One region of the Streptomyces sp. NPDC041068 genome, then DNA from elsewhere that is predicted to be linked to it. Evidence: riboswitches for the same ligand, from Rfam matches in the RefSeq annotation. Region 1 holds a riboswitch; the other holds the start of a gene.
What was found. A riboswitch is a leader RNA that binds a small molecule or an ion and turns the genes downstream of it on or off. The one in region 1 is predicted to bind glycine.
Positions count from the first base shown of each region.

Region 2: linked by a shared signal. The riboswitch ahead of gcvP (aminomethyl-transferring glycine dehydrogenase) and the one ahead of gcvT (glycine cleavage system aminomethyltransferase GcvT) in region 1 are both predicted to bind glycine.

Region 1 covers NZ_JBEZCG010000004.1:516,187-525,224, forward strand. Annotated here, with positions in the region: gene AB0B50_RS12180 (EF-hand domain-containing protein) at 1-181, opposite strand, end outside; gene AB0B50_RS12185 (GNAT family N-acetyltransferase) at 263-961, shown strand; gene AB0B50_RS12190 (L-serine ammonia-lyase) at 948-2,318, opposite strand; gene glyA (serine hydroxymethyltransferase) at 2,495-3,757, opposite strand; gene gcvH (glycine cleavage system protein GcvH) at 3,781-4,158, opposite strand; gene gcvT (glycine cleavage system aminomethyltransferase GcvT) at 4,261-5,403, opposite strand; glycine riboswitch at 5,552-5,659, opposite strand; gene AB0B50_RS12210 (AAA family ATPase) at 5,809-6,504, shown strand; gene AB0B50_RS12215 (hypothetical protein) at 6,636-7,253, opposite strand; gene AB0B50_RS12220 (hypothetical protein) at 7,330-7,824, opposite strand; gene AB0B50_RS12225 (enhanced serine sensitivity protein SseB) at 8,019-8,798, shown strand; gene AB0B50_RS12230 (enhanced serine sensitivity protein SseB C-terminal domain-containing protein) at 8,970-9,038, shown strand, end outside.
Region 2 covers NZ_JBEZCG010000028.1:71,842-80,879, reverse strand. Annotated here, with positions in the region: gene AB0B50_RS41545 (DNA polymerase IV) at 1-1,334, shown strand, start outside; gene AB0B50_RS41540 (PRC-barrel domain-containing protein) at 1,845-2,222, opposite strand; glycine riboswitch at 2,367-2,466, shown strand; gene gcvP (aminomethyl-transferring glycine dehydrogenase) at 2,654-5,542, shown strand; gene AB0B50_RS41530 (DUF5999 family protein) at 5,647-5,853, opposite strand; gene AB0B50_RS41525 (hypothetical protein) at 6,159-6,743, opposite strand; gene AB0B50_RS41520 (glutamate--cysteine ligase) at 7,236-8,756, shown strand; gene AB0B50_RS41515 (substrate-binding and VWA domain-containing protein) at 8,787-9,038, opposite strand, start outside.

The DNA of each region.
Region 1 (9,038 bases):
AGGAGAGACGCTTGTCGGCGTTGGTGTCCTTCGCGCTGATCACGGCCTCGGCCACCGCCTCGGTCTGGTAGAAGTCGCCCATCCTGGCCATGGCGCTCTTCCACTCGGCCGCCGTGATGAAGCCGTCGCCGTCCGCGTCGAACTGCTCGAACGTCTTGCGCGCTTCCTCGATGTCCGCCACCGGATCCACCCCTTCTTGGTGCACTACTGACGGGGGTTAGGGTAACGGCCGTTCGATGACCGGATCACAAGGAGTACGTCCATGGCCAGCACCTCTGATGCGCTGGGCGCCCTCCTGGAGGCGGCGGCCCGCGGCGACTTCCCTCCGCCGGACGGCAGTACGACCGTCGTGCCGCAGCCCAGCCACCGCGACGCGGGCGTGATCGCCTTCACAGCGCACTCCGTCGTCTTCACCGACGAGGACCCCGAGTGGGTGCGCGCCGCGCTCGCCTCGCTCGACTGCGACGCCCTCTCGGCCACCATGAACCCGCGCTTCCACAGCGCCTTCCTGGACCGTACGGGCCGCACGACCGACACCATCGACCTGCTGACGGTCGCCACCGCCCTGCCCGGCGCCCCCGACCCCGCCCTCGCCCTGCGCGAGATCGACGACCCGGACCACCCCCGCGTCTCCCGGGCCCGCGTGCGCCGGGACGACGTGCGCGTATGGGCGTCCGCCGGCGGCGGCGTGCTGGTCATCGGCCGAGGCGTCGCGGGCCGCTGGGAGGCCGCGATCGAGGTCGAGGAGGACGTACGCCACCGGGGACTCGGCCGCGCGCTGGCGAGCGCGGCCCGGCATCTCGTACCGGACGGCGACCTGGTGTGGGCACAGCAGTCGCCGGGCAACGCACGCAGCGTCCGGGTCTTCCAGGCGGCGGGGTTCCGCCCGGTGGGCTCGGAGGCGCTGTTCCTCGCGCCCGAGCCCCGCTACGACCAGGGGCGCGCCGTCAGCACTCGATGATGTTCACCGCGAGCCCGCCCCGCGCCGTCTCCTTGTACTTGACGCTCATGTCGGCGCCCGTGTCCTTCATGGTCTTGATGACCTTGTCCAGGGACACCTTGTGGGAGCCGTCGCCGCGCATCGCCATCTTCGCGGCGGTGACGGCCTTGACCGCCGCCATGCCGTTGCGCTCGATGCACGGGATCTGGACGAGGCCGCCGACCGGGTCGCAGGTCAGGCCGAGGTTGTGCTCCATGCCGATCTCGGCGGCGTTCTCGACCTGGGAGGGGGAGCCGCCCATGACCTCGGCCAGCGCGCCCGCGGCCATGGAGCAGGCGGAGCCGACCTCGCCCTGGCAGCCGACCTCGGCGCCGGAGATCGAGGCGTTCTCCTTGAAGAGCATGCCGATCGCGCCGGCCGCGAGCAGGAAGCGGACCACGCCCTCCTCGTCGGCGCCGGGCACAAAGTTCATGTAGTAGTGCAGGACCGCCGGGATGATGCCCGCGGCGCCGTTCGTGGGGGCCGTCACGACGCGGCCGCCCGCGGCGTTCTCCTCGTTCACGGCCATGGCGTAGAGCGTGATCCACTCCATGGCGCGGGCCTGCGGGTCGCCCTCGGCGCGCAGCTGCCGTGCCGAATTGGCCGCGCGGCGGCGGACCTTGAGGCCGCCGGGCAGGATGCCCTCGCGGGACATGCCGCGCGAGACGCAGGACTGCATGACGCCCCAGATGTCGAGGAGGCCCGCGCGGATCTCCTCCTCGGTGCGCCAGGCCTTCTCGTTCTCCAGCATCAGCGCGGAGATGGAGAGCCCGGTCTCGGAGGCCAGGCGCAGCAGCTCGTCACCCGTGCGGAAGGGGTGCTTGAGGACCGTGTCGTCGGGCACGATCGGGTTCTCGCCCTCGACGGCGTCCTCGTCGACGACGAAGCCGCCGCCCACCGAGTAGTACGTCTTCTCCAGGACGAGGGCGCCCTCACGGTCGTACGCGAAGATCGTCATGCCGTTGGCGTGGTACGGCAGGGCCTTGCGGCGGTGCAGGATCAGGTCCTCGTCGAAATCGAAGTCGATCTCGTGCATGCCGAGGAGGTTGATGCGGCCGCTGTTCTTGATCTCCTCGACGCGGTCGTCGGCGGATTCGACGTTCACCGTGCGGGGCGACTCGCCCTCCAGGCCGAGCAGGACGGCCTTGGGGGTGCCGTGCCCGTGGCCCGTGGCGCCGAGCGAGCCGTACAGCTCGGCCCGTATCGCCGTGGTGTGGGCCATCAGGCCCTCGTTCTTGAGGCGGCTCGCGAACATGCGGGCGGCGCGCATCGGACCGACCGTGTGGGAGCTGGACGGGCCGATGCCGATCGAGAACAGGTCGAAGACCGAGATGGCCACGGAACACTCCAAGGGTGGTTGGTAGACGCCGTTGTCTGCCGGGTGGTGCAGAGGTACAAGGCGGTGCAGGAACTACAAGAAGCGGTACGCGGTGCGGGGCACCCCGCGCACTGTCCTCACTGTCCAGTGTGCGGGGTGCCCCGACGTTTCGTACGTACGAACAAAAGCGTACGAAACTACTTCAGGCCGGGGTACAGCGGGTGCTTGTCGGCCAGAGCGGTCACGCGGGCCTTCAGGGCCTGGGCGTCGAAGCCCGGCTTGAGGGTCTCGGCGATGATGTCGGCGACCTCGCGGAAGTCGTCGGCCTCGAAGCCGCGCGTGGCGAGCGCCGGGGTGCCGATCCGCAGGCCCGAGGTGACCATCGGGGGACGCGGGTCGTTCGGGACCGCGTTGCGGTTGACCGTGATGCCGACCTCGTGGAGGCGGTCCTCGGCCTGCTGGCCGTCGAGCTCGCTGTTGCGCAGGTCGACCAGGACCAGGTGCACGTCCGTGCCGCCCGACAGGACGTCCACGCCGACGGCCTTCGCGTCGTCCTGCACCAGGCGCTCGGCCAGGATGCGGGCGCCGTCCAGGGTGCGCTGCTGGCGCTCCTTGAAGTCGTCCGAGGCCGCGACCTTGAAGGAGACGGCCTTGGCCGCGATCACGTGCTCCAGCGGGCCGCCCTGGAAGCCGGGGAAGACCGCGGAGTTCAGCTTCTTCGCGAAGTCCTTGTTGCGGGCCAGGATGATGCCGCCGCGCGGGCCGCCCAGCGTCTTGTGCGTGGTGGAGGTGACCACGTCCGCGTACGGCACCGGGTTGGGGTGCAGACCCGCGGCGACCAGACCGGCGAAGTGCGCCATGTCGACCCACAGGTGCGCGCCGACCTCGTCGGCGATCCGGCGGAACTCGGCGAAGTCCAGCTGACGCGGGTAGGCGGACCAGCCCGCGATGATCACCTTCGGGCTGTTCTCCTTGGCCAGGCGCTCGACCTCGGCCATGTCGACCAGACCGGCCTCGTCCACGTGGTACGCGACCACGTTGAACTGCTTGCCGGAGAAGTTCAGGCGCATGCCGTGGGTGAGGTGGCCGCCGTGCGCCAGGTCCAGGCCGAGGATCGTGTCGCCGGGCTGGGCGATCGCGAAGAGGGCGGCCTGGTTGGCGGAGGCGCCGGAGTGCGGCTGGACGTTGGCGTACTCGGCGCCGAACAGGTCCTTGACCCGGTCGATCGCGATCTGCTCGGTCACGTCCACGTGCTCGCAGCCGCCGTAGTAACGGCGGCCGGGGTAGCCCTCGGCGTACTTGTTGGTGAGGACGGTGCCCTGGGCCTCCATGACGGCCACCGGAGCGAAGTTCTCCGAGGCGATCATTTCCAGGGTGGACTGCTGGCGGTGGAGCTCGGCGTCGACGGCGGCGGCGACGTCCGGGTCCAGTTCGTGGAGAGGGGTGTTCAGAAGCGACATCACACGATCCCTATCGGTATGGGTCAGCCGGCGGTGAAGGCGGTGTACTCATCGGCGGAGAGCAGCTCGTCCGGCTCGTCCGTGATGCGCACCTTGAACAGCCAACCGCCCTCGAACGGGGCGGAGTTGACCAGCGACGGGTCGTCCACGACGTCCTGGTTGGCGGCGACGACCTCGCCGCTCACCGGGGCGTAGAGGTCGCTGACCGACTTGGTCGACTCCAGCTCGCCGCAGGACTCGCCCGCGGTCACCGTGTCGCCGACCCCGGGGAGCTGGGCGAAGACGACGTCACCGAGCGCGTTGGCCGCGTGCTCCGTGATGCCGACCGTCGCCACGCCGTCCTCGGTGGCCGAGAGCCACTCGTGCTCCTTGCTGTAACGCAGCTGCTGGGGGTTGCTCATGACGTGAATTCTCCTGTACGCGGGTGGGTGCTGCGGAACGAGAAAGATGTGCGGGGGGTCACTTCCGGGGCGTCCGGGACGGACGGCCCGGAAGCGACGCCGTCACTTCTGGCGCTTGTAGAACGGCAGCGCCACGACCTCGTAGGGCTCGTGGGTGCCGCGGATGTCCACGCCGACACCCGATGAGGACGCGGTACCGGGGGTCGCGTACTCCGCGTCGACGTACGCCATCGCGATCGGCTTGCCGAGCGTCGGCGACGGGGCGCCGGAGGTGACCTCGCCGATCACCTTGCCGTCCGCGACCACCGAGAAGCCCGCGCGCGGGACGCGACGGCCCTCGGCGATCAGGCCGACCAGCTTGCGCGGGGGAGCGGTCTCGGCGCGCTCGGCGGCGGCCGCGAGCGCCGCGCGCCCCACGAACGTCTCCGACTGCGAGGTCTTCTCGAACTTCACGACCCGGCCGAGGCCCGCGTCGAACGGGGTCAGCCCCGCGGTCAGCTCGTGCCCGTACAGCGGCATGCCCGCCTCCAGGCGCAGCGTGTCGCGGCAGGAGAGCCCGGCCGGCACCATGCCGACCGGCGTGCCCGCCTCCATCAGCGCGTTCCACAGCTTCTCCGCGTCACCGGGGGAGACGAACAGCTCGAAGCCGTCCTCGCCGGTGTAGCCGGTGCGGGCGATCAGCGCGGGGACGCCCGCGACGGTGCCGGGCAGGCCCGCGTAGTACTTCAGGCCGTCCAGGTCGGCGTCCGTGAGGGACTTCAGGATGCCGGGGGACTCGGGGCCCTGGACGGCGAGCAGCGCGTACGCGTCGCGGTCGTCGCGGACCTCGACGTCGAAGCTGTCGGCGCGGGCGGTGAGCGCGTCGAGCACGACCTGCGCGTTGGAGGCGTTGGCGACGACCATGTACTCGGGGGCCTCGGTCTCGCCGAGGCGGTAGACGATCAGGTCGTCCAGGATGCCGCCGTCCTCGGCGACGATCATGGTGTAGCGGGCGCGGCCGACGCCGATGGAGCCGATGTTGCCGACCAGTGCGAAGTTCAGGAAGTCCGCGGCCGCGGGGCCGGTGACGGTGATCTCGCCCATGTGCGACAGGTCGAAGAGGCCGGCCTTGGTGCGCACGGCGTTGTGCTCGTCGCGCTCGCTGGCGTACCGCAGCGGCATGTCCCAGCCCGCGAAGTCGGTCATGGTCGCGCCGAGCGATCGATGCACGGCATCGAGGGCGGTCAGACGGGGGGCAGTGCTCATGAAGGGAACTCCCAGGGCATGACGGGCGAGGTCGATCCTCCCCATCTGTCATCGGAACCTGAGAGGTTCGCTCGAGCGTCTCGTGATCCGGGACGCACGGCTTGCACCTTGGGTGGGACCGCCGGGGCGGCCCGCTTTTCAGATGTGCCTCGCCCGCGCGGTACGGGGCCTGAGAGATTCAAGGGAGGGACTTGCTCCTTCGGCGCCCCGGGCACGCGCTGCGTGCTGGCTCCGGGGACTCTCCCGCGCGGATTCAAACGGCCGGTATGGAGTTGGCGCGCACATCATTGCACGCGACCCTGTCCAGGGGGACCCGTGCCCGGTCACGGTTCGGGCGGCCCCGGAATGCTCTTGTGCCGCATTACCTTCTCTTTACACTTGCTGGGGAGGCAGTACGTGACCGCTATGGGGAGGCCGATCACGGTGCACAGCAGGACCAGTGTCTACGCCACTACCACGGGGGTGGCGCTGCCCGAGCAGGCCGCCGCCCCGGCCACGGAGAGCTGCGGTCCGCTTCCCCTGGCCGTCGTCCGCGACCTGCGGCAGCGGGCGGGACACAGCCCGCACCGCCTCACCTTCGCCGAGGGCGACCTGGTCGTCGTCTCCGGGCTGCCCGGCGGGGGCAAGTCGACGCTGATGCGACAGGCCGTCACGGGGCCGCGCATCGACTCCCAGGACACCCGCGACCGCTGGGCGGCCCGCATGCCCCGCCTTGTGCCGTACGCGGTCTACAGACCCCTGGTCCGCCTCGCGCACTACGCCGGACTGCGCCGCACCCTGCGCTCCGGGGTGAGCGTCGTCGTGCACGACTGCGGCACCCAGACGTGGGTGCGCCGCTGGCTCGCCCGCGAGGCCGCCCGGCGCGGCAGGGTCCTGCACCTGCTCCTGCTCGACGTCCCCGCGGACACCGCGCTGCAGGGCCAGCGCGAGCGCGGCAGGGGCGTGTCCCGGTACGCCTTCGCGCGGCACCGCAGAGTGATCGGCCGCCTGGTCGGCGCCGCCGAGCGCGGCGAGCTGCCACGCGGCATCGGCTCGGCGGTGCTGCTCGACCGCGCGGCGGCGCAGGTGCTGCGGGGGATCGCCTTCGACAGGGGCCGGTAGCGCGAGGGGGCCGGTAGCGCGAAGGAGCCCGCGCCATCCGTCGGCGCGGGCCCCTTCCGCGTACGTGTCCGCGTACGCGCACGTCACGCGTACGTCTCTGCATACGCGTACGTCTCCTCCGTACGGCTACGTCAGAACGGCAGCCCGGGGATCTTCGGCAGGCCGGGGATCGCCGGGACGGCCGGGGCCTGGGGCAGGCCGGGGATCGCCGGGACGGCCGGGGCCTCGGGCAGGCCCGGTACCTTCGGCGCCTCCGGCAGCTTCGGCAGCTTCGGCAGGCCCTCGGCCAGCTTGCCGAGGCCGACCTTGATGAGCAGGTCGACGGCGAGGTTCGGCACGGAGGTCAGGGCGGGCACGAGCTTGCCGAGGTCGGCCGAGAGCGCCGCCTTCATCAGCCCGTCCACCTCCGCCTTCAGCTTGGCCTCGGCCGCGACGACCGGGTCGTCGCCCTTGGGCTTGGGCTCCGGGTCGGCCGCGCGCACGGCGCCGACCGCCGAGAGCACCCGGTCCATGGCCGCGTCCACGGCGGCGCTGTGGGTCTCGTCGGCCGTGCCGTCCGCGCTGCGCGTGGCGAGCTCGTCGATGGCGGCGTAGAGGGCGTCGAAGCCCTGCTCGACCATGAGCGCGCGGTCCTCTGCGGTGCGCGAGACGGATGCCGCGGCGAAGGCGGGGGCCGCGGTCATGGCGACGGCGCCCGCGGTCAGGGAGACGGAGACGGCGAGGGCGGTGACGGTCCTGCTGAGTCGCATGGGAAGTCCTCTTCTCTGGTGTTCTCTGGTGTTCTCTGGTTGTTCTCTGGGGGGGGGCTCTGGGGTCTCTGGAGGTCTACTGCTGGGGGGATTGCGGGAGTTGTGGGGCCGTCGGGGCCTCGGGGGCCGGCGGCAGCGAGTCGATCCACTGGGTCAGGCCGACCGCGAACAGCAGGTCGTTCGCGGCCTTCGGCACGGTCTGCAGGGAGCCGAGGACCTTGATCCAGTCGCCCTCCGAGGCGGCCGCGACCAGGCCCTCGACCTCCTTCTTCAGGGCGGTCCGAGCGGCTCCGGCCCAGGTGCCGGGCTGCGCGGTGTCCGGAGTGGGCGCGCCGAGCAGGGTGTCGAGCTCGGCGCTGACCTTCGCCAGGCCGTCGGGGTTGATCCAGCCGCCGAAGGAGGTGTCGAGGAGGTACTGGCACGCCTCCAGGAGCGACTCCAGGTCCTGCACCGTGCGGGGCACGGCCGGTTCGGCGGGGCGCGCGGCGGCGGCCGGGCCCGCCGCCCCGAGCAGCAGGGCCCCGCAGAGGGACGCGCTGACGGCGAGCGAGGCGGTCCTGCGCGGTCTCATGAGCAGGGTCCTTTCGGCGGGAGGCGCGGCGTGCCAGAGGGGAGCGGCACTAGGGCCACCCTCGAAGCGGCGACTACAGCTCGCAACCAGACGGAAGCGGAGCGTGTCCATTCGGGTGCACGCGCCCGGCCTCCCGCCGCCCGGCGTTAGGGTTCGAGCCGCAGGCAGAGCGGTCGCGAGCAGGGGTTGGACAGATGGACTTTCCGGGGCAGGCACACGCCCATCCGTATGGCGGATGGCCGGGCAATGAACTCGAGGAGGTCCTCGCGGCCTCCCTCGGCGGCCCCGCGTCGGCGGGCGCCCGGATCGTGGAGGTCCTCGGCCGCAGCCGGATCTGGATTCCGCTGCCGAACGGCGGCGGCCCCGACAGCGGCACCCTGGACCTGCCGACCTTGGAGATCGAGGGTCAGGCGTACGTCCCCGTCTTCAGCTCCGAGCAGCAGTTCCGCCAGGCTCTCGGCGAAGCGGCGGACCGCATGGGGCACACCGTGGCGCCCGCCGTGGAGTTCGCCCGCGGCCTGCCGCCGCAGCTGGGCATCGCCCTGAACCCGGACGGCACCGTCGGCGTTCCGCTGCCGCCGCCCGCCGTCGCCGAGCTCGCCCGCGCCGGGCGCACCGAACTGGACGGGCCCACCACCGGCGGCCGCGTGCGCCTCTACGAGCCGGACTGGCAGGAGGACCCGGTGGACTTCCTGGCCGCCGCCGGTCGGGAGTTCGAGGCGGCGGGCGTCGTGCTCACCGCGCGCCGCTGCCTGGCGACCGTCGAGACGGACGACCCGACCCTCTTCGTCGGTGTCGAACTGTCCACCTGGGAGGGCAACGCCCGCGACCTCCCCATGGAGGCCCTCGGCCGCGCTCTGGGCCAGGTCCCCGCCCCGTGGCCGGTGAACCTCGTCCTGCTCGACGTGGCGCAGGATCCGGTGGGCGACTGGCTGCGCGCGCGGGTACGGCCGTTCTACGTCCGCGGGGCCTGAGGCGCCGTACGCCAAGTCCGTGCCAGGATCGCCGCTTAAGCTGGTTGCATTCCTTGGGTCATCGAGTTCGTCGTGAAGGGGCGGTTACGGGTGAGTGCGTCGGGCACGGCCGCGGGCGATGGGGTCTCCCCTGGTCGAGCGCAGTCGAGACCTGGGGGACAGGTCGAGCAGATGCTGCGCCAGGTGACGCCGGGGCGTTACGACGCGTACGAGGCGCTGCTGCGCGCGCTCGCCGGTGAC
Region 2 (9,038 bases), on a different contig from region 1:
TGCGCGGAAAGGCCGTGGTGGTGGGCGGGCTCGGGCCGCGGGGTGTGGTGGCCACCGCTTCCTATGAGGCTCGGCGGTTCGGTGTGCACTCGGCGATGCCGATGGGGCAGGCGCGCAGACTCGCGCCCAATGCCGCTTATCTCGTGCCGCGCTTCGGGCTGTACCGCGAGGTCAGCGAGCAGGTGATGGGGCTGCTCCGGGAGTTGTCGCCGCTGGTGGAGCCGCTCAGTCTGGACGAGGCCTTCGTGGACCTGGAGGCGGGGGGCGTCGCTGACGACGAGGCGTCGGCCAGGGCCGTGGGGGAGCGGCTGAGGGCGGACATCAGGGCGGTCACCGGGCTCACCGGGTCGGTGGGGCTCGCCGTCTCCAAGATGCTGGCGAAGATCGCTTCCGAGGAGGCGAAGCCGGACGGGCTGCGGCTGATAGCGCCGGGGACGGAGCGGGCGCTGCTGGGGCCGATGCCGGTGCGGACGCTGCCGGGGGTGGGGCCGGCCACGGGGGATCATCTGCGGCGGGCCGGGATCACCACGGTCGAGGAGATCGCGGAGGCCGGCGAGGACGAGCTCGTACGGCTGTTGGGCAAGGCGCACGGGGGCTCGCTCTACGCGATGGCGCTCGCCCTCGACGAGCGGCCGGTGGTGGCCGAGCGGGACACGAAGTCGGTCAGTGTCGAGGACACGTACGACGTGGACATCCATGACCGGGTGCGGGTGCGGAACGAGGTCGCGCGGCTCGCCGACCGGTGTGTGCAGCGGTTGCGGGCGGCGGGGCACTCCGGGCGGACCATCGTGCTGAAGGTGAGGCGGTTCGACTTCTCGACGCTGACGCGGTCCGAGACGCTGAGAGGGCCCACGGACGACCCTGGAGTGGTGCGGGAGGCCGCGGCGCGGCTGCTGGAGTCCGTGGACACCACCGGGGGTGTCCGGCTGCTGGGAGTGGGCGTTTCGGGGCTCGCGGACTACACGCAGGAGGATCTCTTCGCCCAGGCTCAGGCCGCTGAGGCCGAGGTGGAGGGGCAGGGGGAAGCGGAGCCCGGGGGCGAGGTGGATGACGTGGCGCGGCCGGTGGAGGACGTGGGCGGTGAGGAGCCGGTGGCGCCGGTCGAGCGGCGGTGGGCGGCCGGGCACGATGTGCGGCACGCCGAGCACGGGCACGGGTGGGTGCAGGGGAGCGGTCTCGGCCGGGTGACCGTGCGGTTCGAGACGCCGTGGTCGGAGCAGCCGGGGCGGGTGAGGACGTTCAGGACCGATGATCCGGATCTGGAGCCGGCGGAGCCGTTGCCGTTGGTGGGTGGGGACTTGGCGGAGGCGCCGCAGGTGGTCGGTGGGGCGTAGCGGGTCGCCGGAGTGGAGCCGACTTCCGGGGGAGGTTCGGCGGCGGGGCGTGGGGATGGCCGGAGGGACCACATGGCTGGCTCGGGTCGTGTGCCGGGGGGCGGGGTATTCGGGGTGAGGCCCGCGAGGTGTTGGTTGCTGCGGGCGGTCTCTTGGGGTGTGGGGCCGGCAGGGGCCGGTTGGACGGGCGCATGTCGGCGGGAGGCATCGGTGGGGAGTGAGGGTGATGCGGTGGCCGGGGCTCGGGTCGCTGTGGGCGGTCCGTAGGGGGCGCAGGAACCTGCCGGAGGGTGGCCAAGGCCTGGTCGGGCAGGGAACGAGCCGGGGTGAGGTGGTGTGCCGCAGGGAGTTGGGCGAGGCTGGCCGCTTTGCCGCTTTGGCTGTTGTGGGGCGCTCTGTGCGGGTGCAGGGCCGGTCAGAGGGAGGCCGGGCGCTGGCCTCGGTGCATGTCGGTGGCGGGGTGGTGCCTTGCCCCCTGGAGGGGTGGGCCGGTACGGGGTGCAGGGGACGTCAGGGGGTGTCTGTTCCTGCTATCTGGCCGAACGTCGTGTCGGGGGGTGGGGACTGTGGGGGTGCGATGTCCAGGCCGTAGTGGTGGTAGAGCTGGAGTTCCTGTTCCGGGGAGAGGTGGCGGCCCACTCCGAAGTCCGGGGCGTCCTTGATCAGTGCGCGGTCGAAGGGGATGCGCAGGGTGCCGTCGTCGACCAGTTCGCTCGGTTCCAGGGGGACGAAGGCGTCGCGGCTGAACAGGCCGGTGCGTATGGCCGCCCACTCCGGGGCACCGGTGGCATCGTCGAGATAGACCTCGTCGATCGTGCCGATCTTCGCCCCGTTCCGGTCGAACGCCTTGCGGCCGATCAGGTTGCGCGGATCGATGTCGGTCTGCACGGGCCCTCCAGCTGGTCGAGGGGTGTCGGATTTGGGCGTAACTCATCTTTAATCGCTCGTACTCACTACGAAAGAGCACTTCGGGGCAGGTGGCCACTCGAGGGATCGGCCATGGTCCTCGCTGGTAGGCTGGCGGCTGGCTGCTGACCCCGTGCGGGAGAGCTCTCCGGAACGCGATTGCCGGAGGCGCCGAAGGAGCAAATCCTCCCCGGAATCTCTCAGGCACCCGTACCGCACGGACGAGGTCACTCTGGAAAGCAGGGCGGGCGTCGGGCGGGCACGTCCGGGATCCTCCCTCACCGACGGTGAAAGCAGGACTGTCCACGGACGGGCCTGTGAAGCTCTCAGGTTGAGATGACAGAGGGGGAGGCCGTCCGGGTACCCGCGCCGTGGTACCCCTCGTAGGTCGCGCAGACCAGGAGGCCTCCGCAATGACTGCCACCAATCGCATCCCGCTCTCCGAGCTCGAGCAGGGCATCCCCTTCGAGCAGCGGCACATCGGGCCCGATGCGGAAGCGCGGGCCAAGATGCTCGCCCAGGTCGGGTACGGCTCGCTCGACGAGCTGACGGCCGCCGCGGTACCGGATGTGATCAAGAACGCCGAGGCGCTCGACCTGCCCGGTGCGCGCACCGAGGCCGAGGTCCTCGCCGAGCTGCGTTCCCTCGCGGACCGGAACCAGGTCCTCGACTCCATGATCGGGCTTGGCTATTACGGGACCTTCACCCCGCCGGTGATCCTGCGGAACGTCATGGAGAATCCGGCCTGGTACACGGCTTACACGCCGTACCAGCCCGAGATCTCGCAGGGGCGCCTCGAGGCGCTGCTCAACTTCCAGACGATGGTCGCCGAGCTGACAGGGCTGCCCACCTCCGGGGCCTCGCTACTCGATGAGGGCACCGCGGCCGCCGAGGCCATGGCCCTCTCGCGGCGCATGGGCAAGGTCAAGGGCGGGGTCTTCGTCGTTGATGCCGATGCTCTGCCGCAGACCATCGCCGTCATTCAGACCCGTGCCGAGCCGACCGGCGTCGAGATCGTCGTCGCCGATCTGAGCGAGGGCATTCCCGCCGAGGTCGCCGAGCGCGGTGTCGTGGGTGTGCTGGTCCAGTACCCGGGTGCCTCCGGCGTCGTACGCGACATCAAGCCGCTCATCGACCAGGCGCACGAGCTCGGTGCCGTCGTCACCGTCGCCGCCGATCTGCTCGCCCTGACGCTGCTCACCTCGCCCGGTGAGCTCGGCGCCGACATCGCCGTCGGTACGACGCAGCGCTTCGGTGTCCCGATGGGCTTCGGTGGTCCGCACGCCGGATACATGGCGGTGCGCGAGAAGTTCGCGCGCAGCCTGCCGGGCCGGCTCGTCGGCGTCTCCGTCGACGCGGACGGCAACAAGGCCTACCGGCTCGCGCTGCAGACCCGTGAGCAGCACATCCGTCGTGAGAAGGCCACCAGCAACATCTGTACCGCCCAGGTGCTGCTCGCCGTCATGGCCGGAATGTACGCCGTCTACCACGGGCCCGAGGGGCTCAAGGCCATCGCGCGGCGCACCCACCGGTACGCGACGCTGCTCGCCGCGGGGCTCACCGCCGGTGGTGTCGAGGTTGTCCACGGCGCGTACTTCGACACGCTGACCGTGCGGGTTCCCGGCAAGGCCGACGAGCTCGTCTCCGCGGCCCGCGAAGGCGGCGTGAACATCCACCCGGTCGACGCCGACCACGTCTCCATCGCCTGCGACGAGACCACCACGCGCAAGCAACTGGCCGCCGTGTGGGGGGCCTTCGGGGTCGAGGCCGACATCGAGGCGCTCGACGCCGAGGTCGCGGACACGCTGCCCGACGCCCTGCTGCGCGGCGACGACTACCTCGCGCACCCGGTGTTCCACCAGCACCGCTCCGAGACCGCGATGCTGCGCTACCTGCGCAAGCTGGCCGACCGCGACTACGCGCTCGACCGCGGCATGATCCCGCTGGGCTCCTGCACGATGAAGCTCAACGCGACCACCGAGATGGAGCCGGTCACCTGGCCCGAGTTCGGCCAGCTGCACCCCTTCGCGCCCGCCCAGCAGGCGCAGGGCTACCTCACGCTCATCCGTGAGCTGGAGGAGCGGCTCGCCGAGGTCACCGGGTACGACAAGGTCTCGCTGCAGCCCAACGCCGGTTCGCAGGGCGAGCTCGCCGGTCTGCTCGCCGTGCGCGGCTACCACCGCGCCAACGGCGACGAGCAGCGCACCGTCTGCCTCATCCCGTCCTCCGCGCACGGCACGAACGCGGCGAGCGCCGTCATGGCCGGCATGAAGGTCGTCGTCGTGAAGACCGCCGACGACGGCGAGATCGACGTCGAGGACCTGCGCGCCAAGATCGAGAAGCACCGCGACGAGCTGTCCGTGCTGATGATCACGTACCCCTCGACGCACGGTGTCTTCGAGGAGCACGTCGCCGACATCTGCGCGGAGGTGCACGAGGCCGGCGGCCAGGTGTACGTCGACGGTGCCAACCTCAACGCCCTTGTGGGTCTTGCCAAGCCGGGGCACTTCGGCGGCGACGTCTCGCACCTGAACCTGCACAAGACCTTCTGCATCCCGCACGGCGGCGGTGGCCCGGGTGTCGGTCCCGTCGGTGTGCGCGAGCACCTCGCGCCGTACCTGCCCAACCACCCGCTGCAGCCCGCGGCCGGTCCCGAGACCGGTGTCGGCCCGATCTCCGCGGCGCCGTGGGGCTCGGCCGGGATCCTGCCGATCTCCTGGTCGTACGTACGCCTCATGGGCGGCGAGGGGCTCAAGCGCGCCACCCAGGTCGCGGTGCTCTCCGCCAACTACATCGCCAAGCGGCTCGAGCCGCACTTCCCGGTGCTCTACACCGGCCCCGGCGACCTCGTCGCGCACGAGTGCATCATCGATCTGCGGCCGCTCTCCAAGGAGACCGGCGTCAGCGTCGACGACATCGCCAAGCGGCTCATCGACTACGGCTTCCACGCGCCGACCATGTCGTTCCCGGTCGCGGGGACGCTGATGATCGAGCCGACGGAGAGCGAGGACCTCAATGAGATCGACCGGTTCTGCGAGGCGATGATCGCCATCCGCCGGGAGATCGAGAAGGTCGGAAACGGGGAGTGGGCCGCGGACGACAACCCGCTGCGGAACGCCCCGCACACCGCCGCCGCGCTGAGCGGTGAGTGGGAGCACGGTTACAGCCGTGAGGAGGCCGTCTTCCCGGCCGGCGTGTCGGCCTCGGAGAAGTACTGGCCGCCGGTGCGCCGCATCGACCAGGCGTACGGCGACCGGAACCTGGTCTGCTCCTGCCCGCCGCTGGATGCGTACGAGGACTGATACCGCAAGCGTGTGACGCGGACATGCGGTGGGGCCGGTTCGGAGATTTCCTCCGGGCCGGCCCCTCGTCTTTCGGTGGTGCGTCGCGCGCGGTGCCGTCGTGCTCAGGCGGCTGTCATGACCTGGTCGGTGCCCAGCGGTCGGTGCGGGGCGATGATCTGGCCGTCCGGCAGCAGCTCACCGGTGTCCTCGAAGAGCAGGACGCCGTTGCACAGCAGGCTCCAGCCCTGCTCCGGGTGGCTCGCCATGAGGAGCGCGGCTTCCCGGTCGGCGGAGTCGGCTGTCGGGCACGGTGGTTGGTGCTGGCACATGGAAGGGTTCTTTCGCTGCGATGAGATGGCTGTGACGTCGGTCCTGTGACTCGATGCGGTGTTCATAACCGCCCCCCGTTGTAGTCGGTCCGATCCCAGTGTTGCCCCACAGCCTGTCAATCCGCAGGGATTTTGCTGCAGCGGCTCCTACTGCTTAATGACGTATCACCCGGCTGGACGGTTCAGCCCAACTCCCCTGTCTCTTCGGGTGGTTCGGGGTGGCCCCTCTGGGCTAGTCCACCTGGGTGGGCAGCGCTGTGCCCCGCGGCCGGGGGCTGCGGGGCACAGGAAGCGCGGGGGTGCCGTCAGGCGGGTGAGCCGAGGAGCGGCGCCGGTGCCAGGCGGTGGTTGAGCATCGGAAGGAGTTCGGCGACGCGGTGCGGGCGGTGGGCCGCGATGCCGGGCGGGGCGGGCGCGAGCGGCACGAGCAGGTCGGTGGCGGCCAGCGGGCCCTCGGCGCCGTCGTCCGTGCAGTCGCGGTGCAGCCAGAGCGTGAGCATGTAGAGCTCCGGCACGGAGAGCAGCCGCGGCTGGCATGCCATCGGCATCGCCTCGGCGTGGCGCAGGGCGCGCTCGGTGGAGGCGATGTAGGGGCCTTCGAAGAAGTGCGAGAAGGCCCAGCCGTCCGGGGTGAGCATCGTGTCGGCCGCGGCGAGCGCGCGATCGCCGGAGCGGATCAGGAAGCGCCAGCCGGAGAGGCGGGTGGGCGCGATGCCCTCGGGAGTGATGCGGTCCAACACATGGACGGGAAGCGGGAGTTCCGGGCTTGCGGGGCCCTGGGCGGCGCGCAGGGACGGGGTGCGTGCCTCGCGTACGGCCGTGGGGGAACCGAGTGCCGCGAGGACGCTGCGCAGGGCGGGCGCGGGAGCCGGGGGGACATGCAGCGGCATGGTGGGTCGCCTCTCTCGTTCGACAGGCACGGTGGAGCGGGGGCAGGTGCGTGACGGCGCTGTCAGCTCTGGGACATCTGGGTCAGAGGGGCGGGGGCCGGGGACCGCGAGCGCCAACTCTCTGCCTAGATTGCGCAGTTTATACGAGACGTGTTCGGACGGTGTTTCGTCTAGACGTGGCCGATATTGCGGGCAAGGCCTTAACAGGCCGTCCTTGTGAGAGTTTTATCCCGATTTCGTGACGGCCCCGCTTCCATGACCTCGGATTACCCGAGACGAGCGGTCGGCCGATTCCCGCCGGTAGTTTTGACCAGGCGCTTCGGAAGGGAATCTTCACCATGCCGCATGCCCGGCGAATGTGCCGGACCGCGACGGTGTCGAGCGTACTCGTCCGCGGGCCCGCGCGGGGCGTTATCGATCACATTGCCTGGGCATCATCCCCCGTACACAGCGGCCGGATCCTTGGCTGCCCGTTCGAGGAGGGACGCTTCGATGGGCGAGAAGGTCGTCGCGGGCACGTTCGACCTGACCGACCGGCACCACTACCGAAGGAAGCTCCGGGAGTGTCTGGCGGGTCTGGAGCGACTGTTGGCCGAGGAGCGCTTCGATCGCCCCAAGAATCTGATGGGCATGGAGATCGAGCTGAATCTCGCCGGGCCCGACGGACTGCCGAGAATGTTGAATGCGCAGGTTCTCGAGCGCATCGCGAGCCGGGATTTCCAGACCGAACTCGGAATGTTCAATCTGGAAGTGAACATTGCCCCGCACCGGCTCGGCGGACGCGTTCTCGACCAGCTCGCCGAAGAGCTGCGCACCGGGCTCAACTATGCCCACAGGAAAGCGAACGAGCTCTCCGCCGGCATTGTCATGATCGGTATTCTGCCGACCCTGAACCGCGCCGACCTCGTCTCCGCGAACCTCTCCGACGTCGACCGCTACGCCCTGCTGAACGACCAGATCGTGGCGGCGCGCGGCGAGCGCTTCGTCCTGGACATCGAGGGCGTGGAGCGGCTCACCTGCACCTCGGCCTCGATAGCGCCCGAGGCGGCGTGCACCTCCGTGCAGTTGCATCTGCAGGTCACGCCCGGCCGGTTCGCCGACGTGTGGAACGCGGCGCAGTCCATCGCCGCGGCCCAGGTCGCCGTGGGCGCCAACGCCCCGTTCCTGTTCGGCCGTGAGCTGTGGCGCGAGTCGCGGCCGCCGCTGTTCCTGCAGTCCACCGACACGCGCCCGCCCGAGCTGCAGGTCCAGGGGGTGCGGCCGCGCACCTGGTTCGGGGAGCGCTGGATCAGCGGGCCGCTCGAACTGTTCGAGGAGAACCTGCGTTACTTCCCCGCGCTGCTGCCGTTGCTGGACGAGGAGAACCCCCTGGGCGTCCTCGATGCGGGCGGAGTGCCGCGGCTCGGTGAACTCGTCCTGCACAACGGCACCGTGTACCGCTGGAACCGCCCGGTGTACGGCATCGCCGACGGCGTCCCGCATCTGCGCGTGGAGAACCGGGTGCTGCCCGCGGGGCCCACCATCACCGACGTCATCGCGAACGCCGCCTTCTATTACGGGTGCGTGCGGGCGCTCGCCGAGGAGGCGCGGCCCGTGTGGTCCCGGCTGCCCTTCGAGGCCGCGGCCCGCAACTTCGACGTCGCGTGCCGGCACGGCATCGACGCCCGGCTGCAGTGGCCGCGGCGCGGCAGGCTCGGCGGTACCGCCGAGGTGGCGGCCGTCGATCTCGTACGCGACGAACTGCTGCCGCTCGCGGCCGCCGGGCTGGACGCGTGGGGCGTGGAGCCCGCCGACCGCGATCTCTACCTCGGGGTGATCGAGGAGCGGTGCCGGCGGCGGGTCAACGGCGCGTCGTGGCAGGCCGCCACCTATCACCGGGCCCTGGAGACCGGGCTCGCCAGGGAGGACGCGCTCGCCGCGACCACCAAGCGGTACTTCGAGCTGATGCACGAAGGGGAGCCGGTGCACACGTGGCCCGTGGGGCTGCCGGAGCCGGCGGTGCCGCTGGGCTGAGGCCTTTGCGGGTGCTCGGCTCCGGGCGGCTCAGCCCTGGTTGCTGCCCGCCTCCATGATGGCCTTGAGGATGACCGCGTGGATCTGCGCCGGGTCGTCGACCTGGTGGCCGGAGCCGCCGGTGGCCTCGGCGATCTGCTGGACCTCGTCCTTGTCCGCGTCCGGGCCGACGGCGATAGCGATGATCGGCACCGGCTTGCCCGGGTCGGAGAGGTCCTCCAGCTGGGAGATGAGGGAGCTGCGGGAGATGCTGCCCGGGTCCTGGTTGGCGCCGTCGGTCAG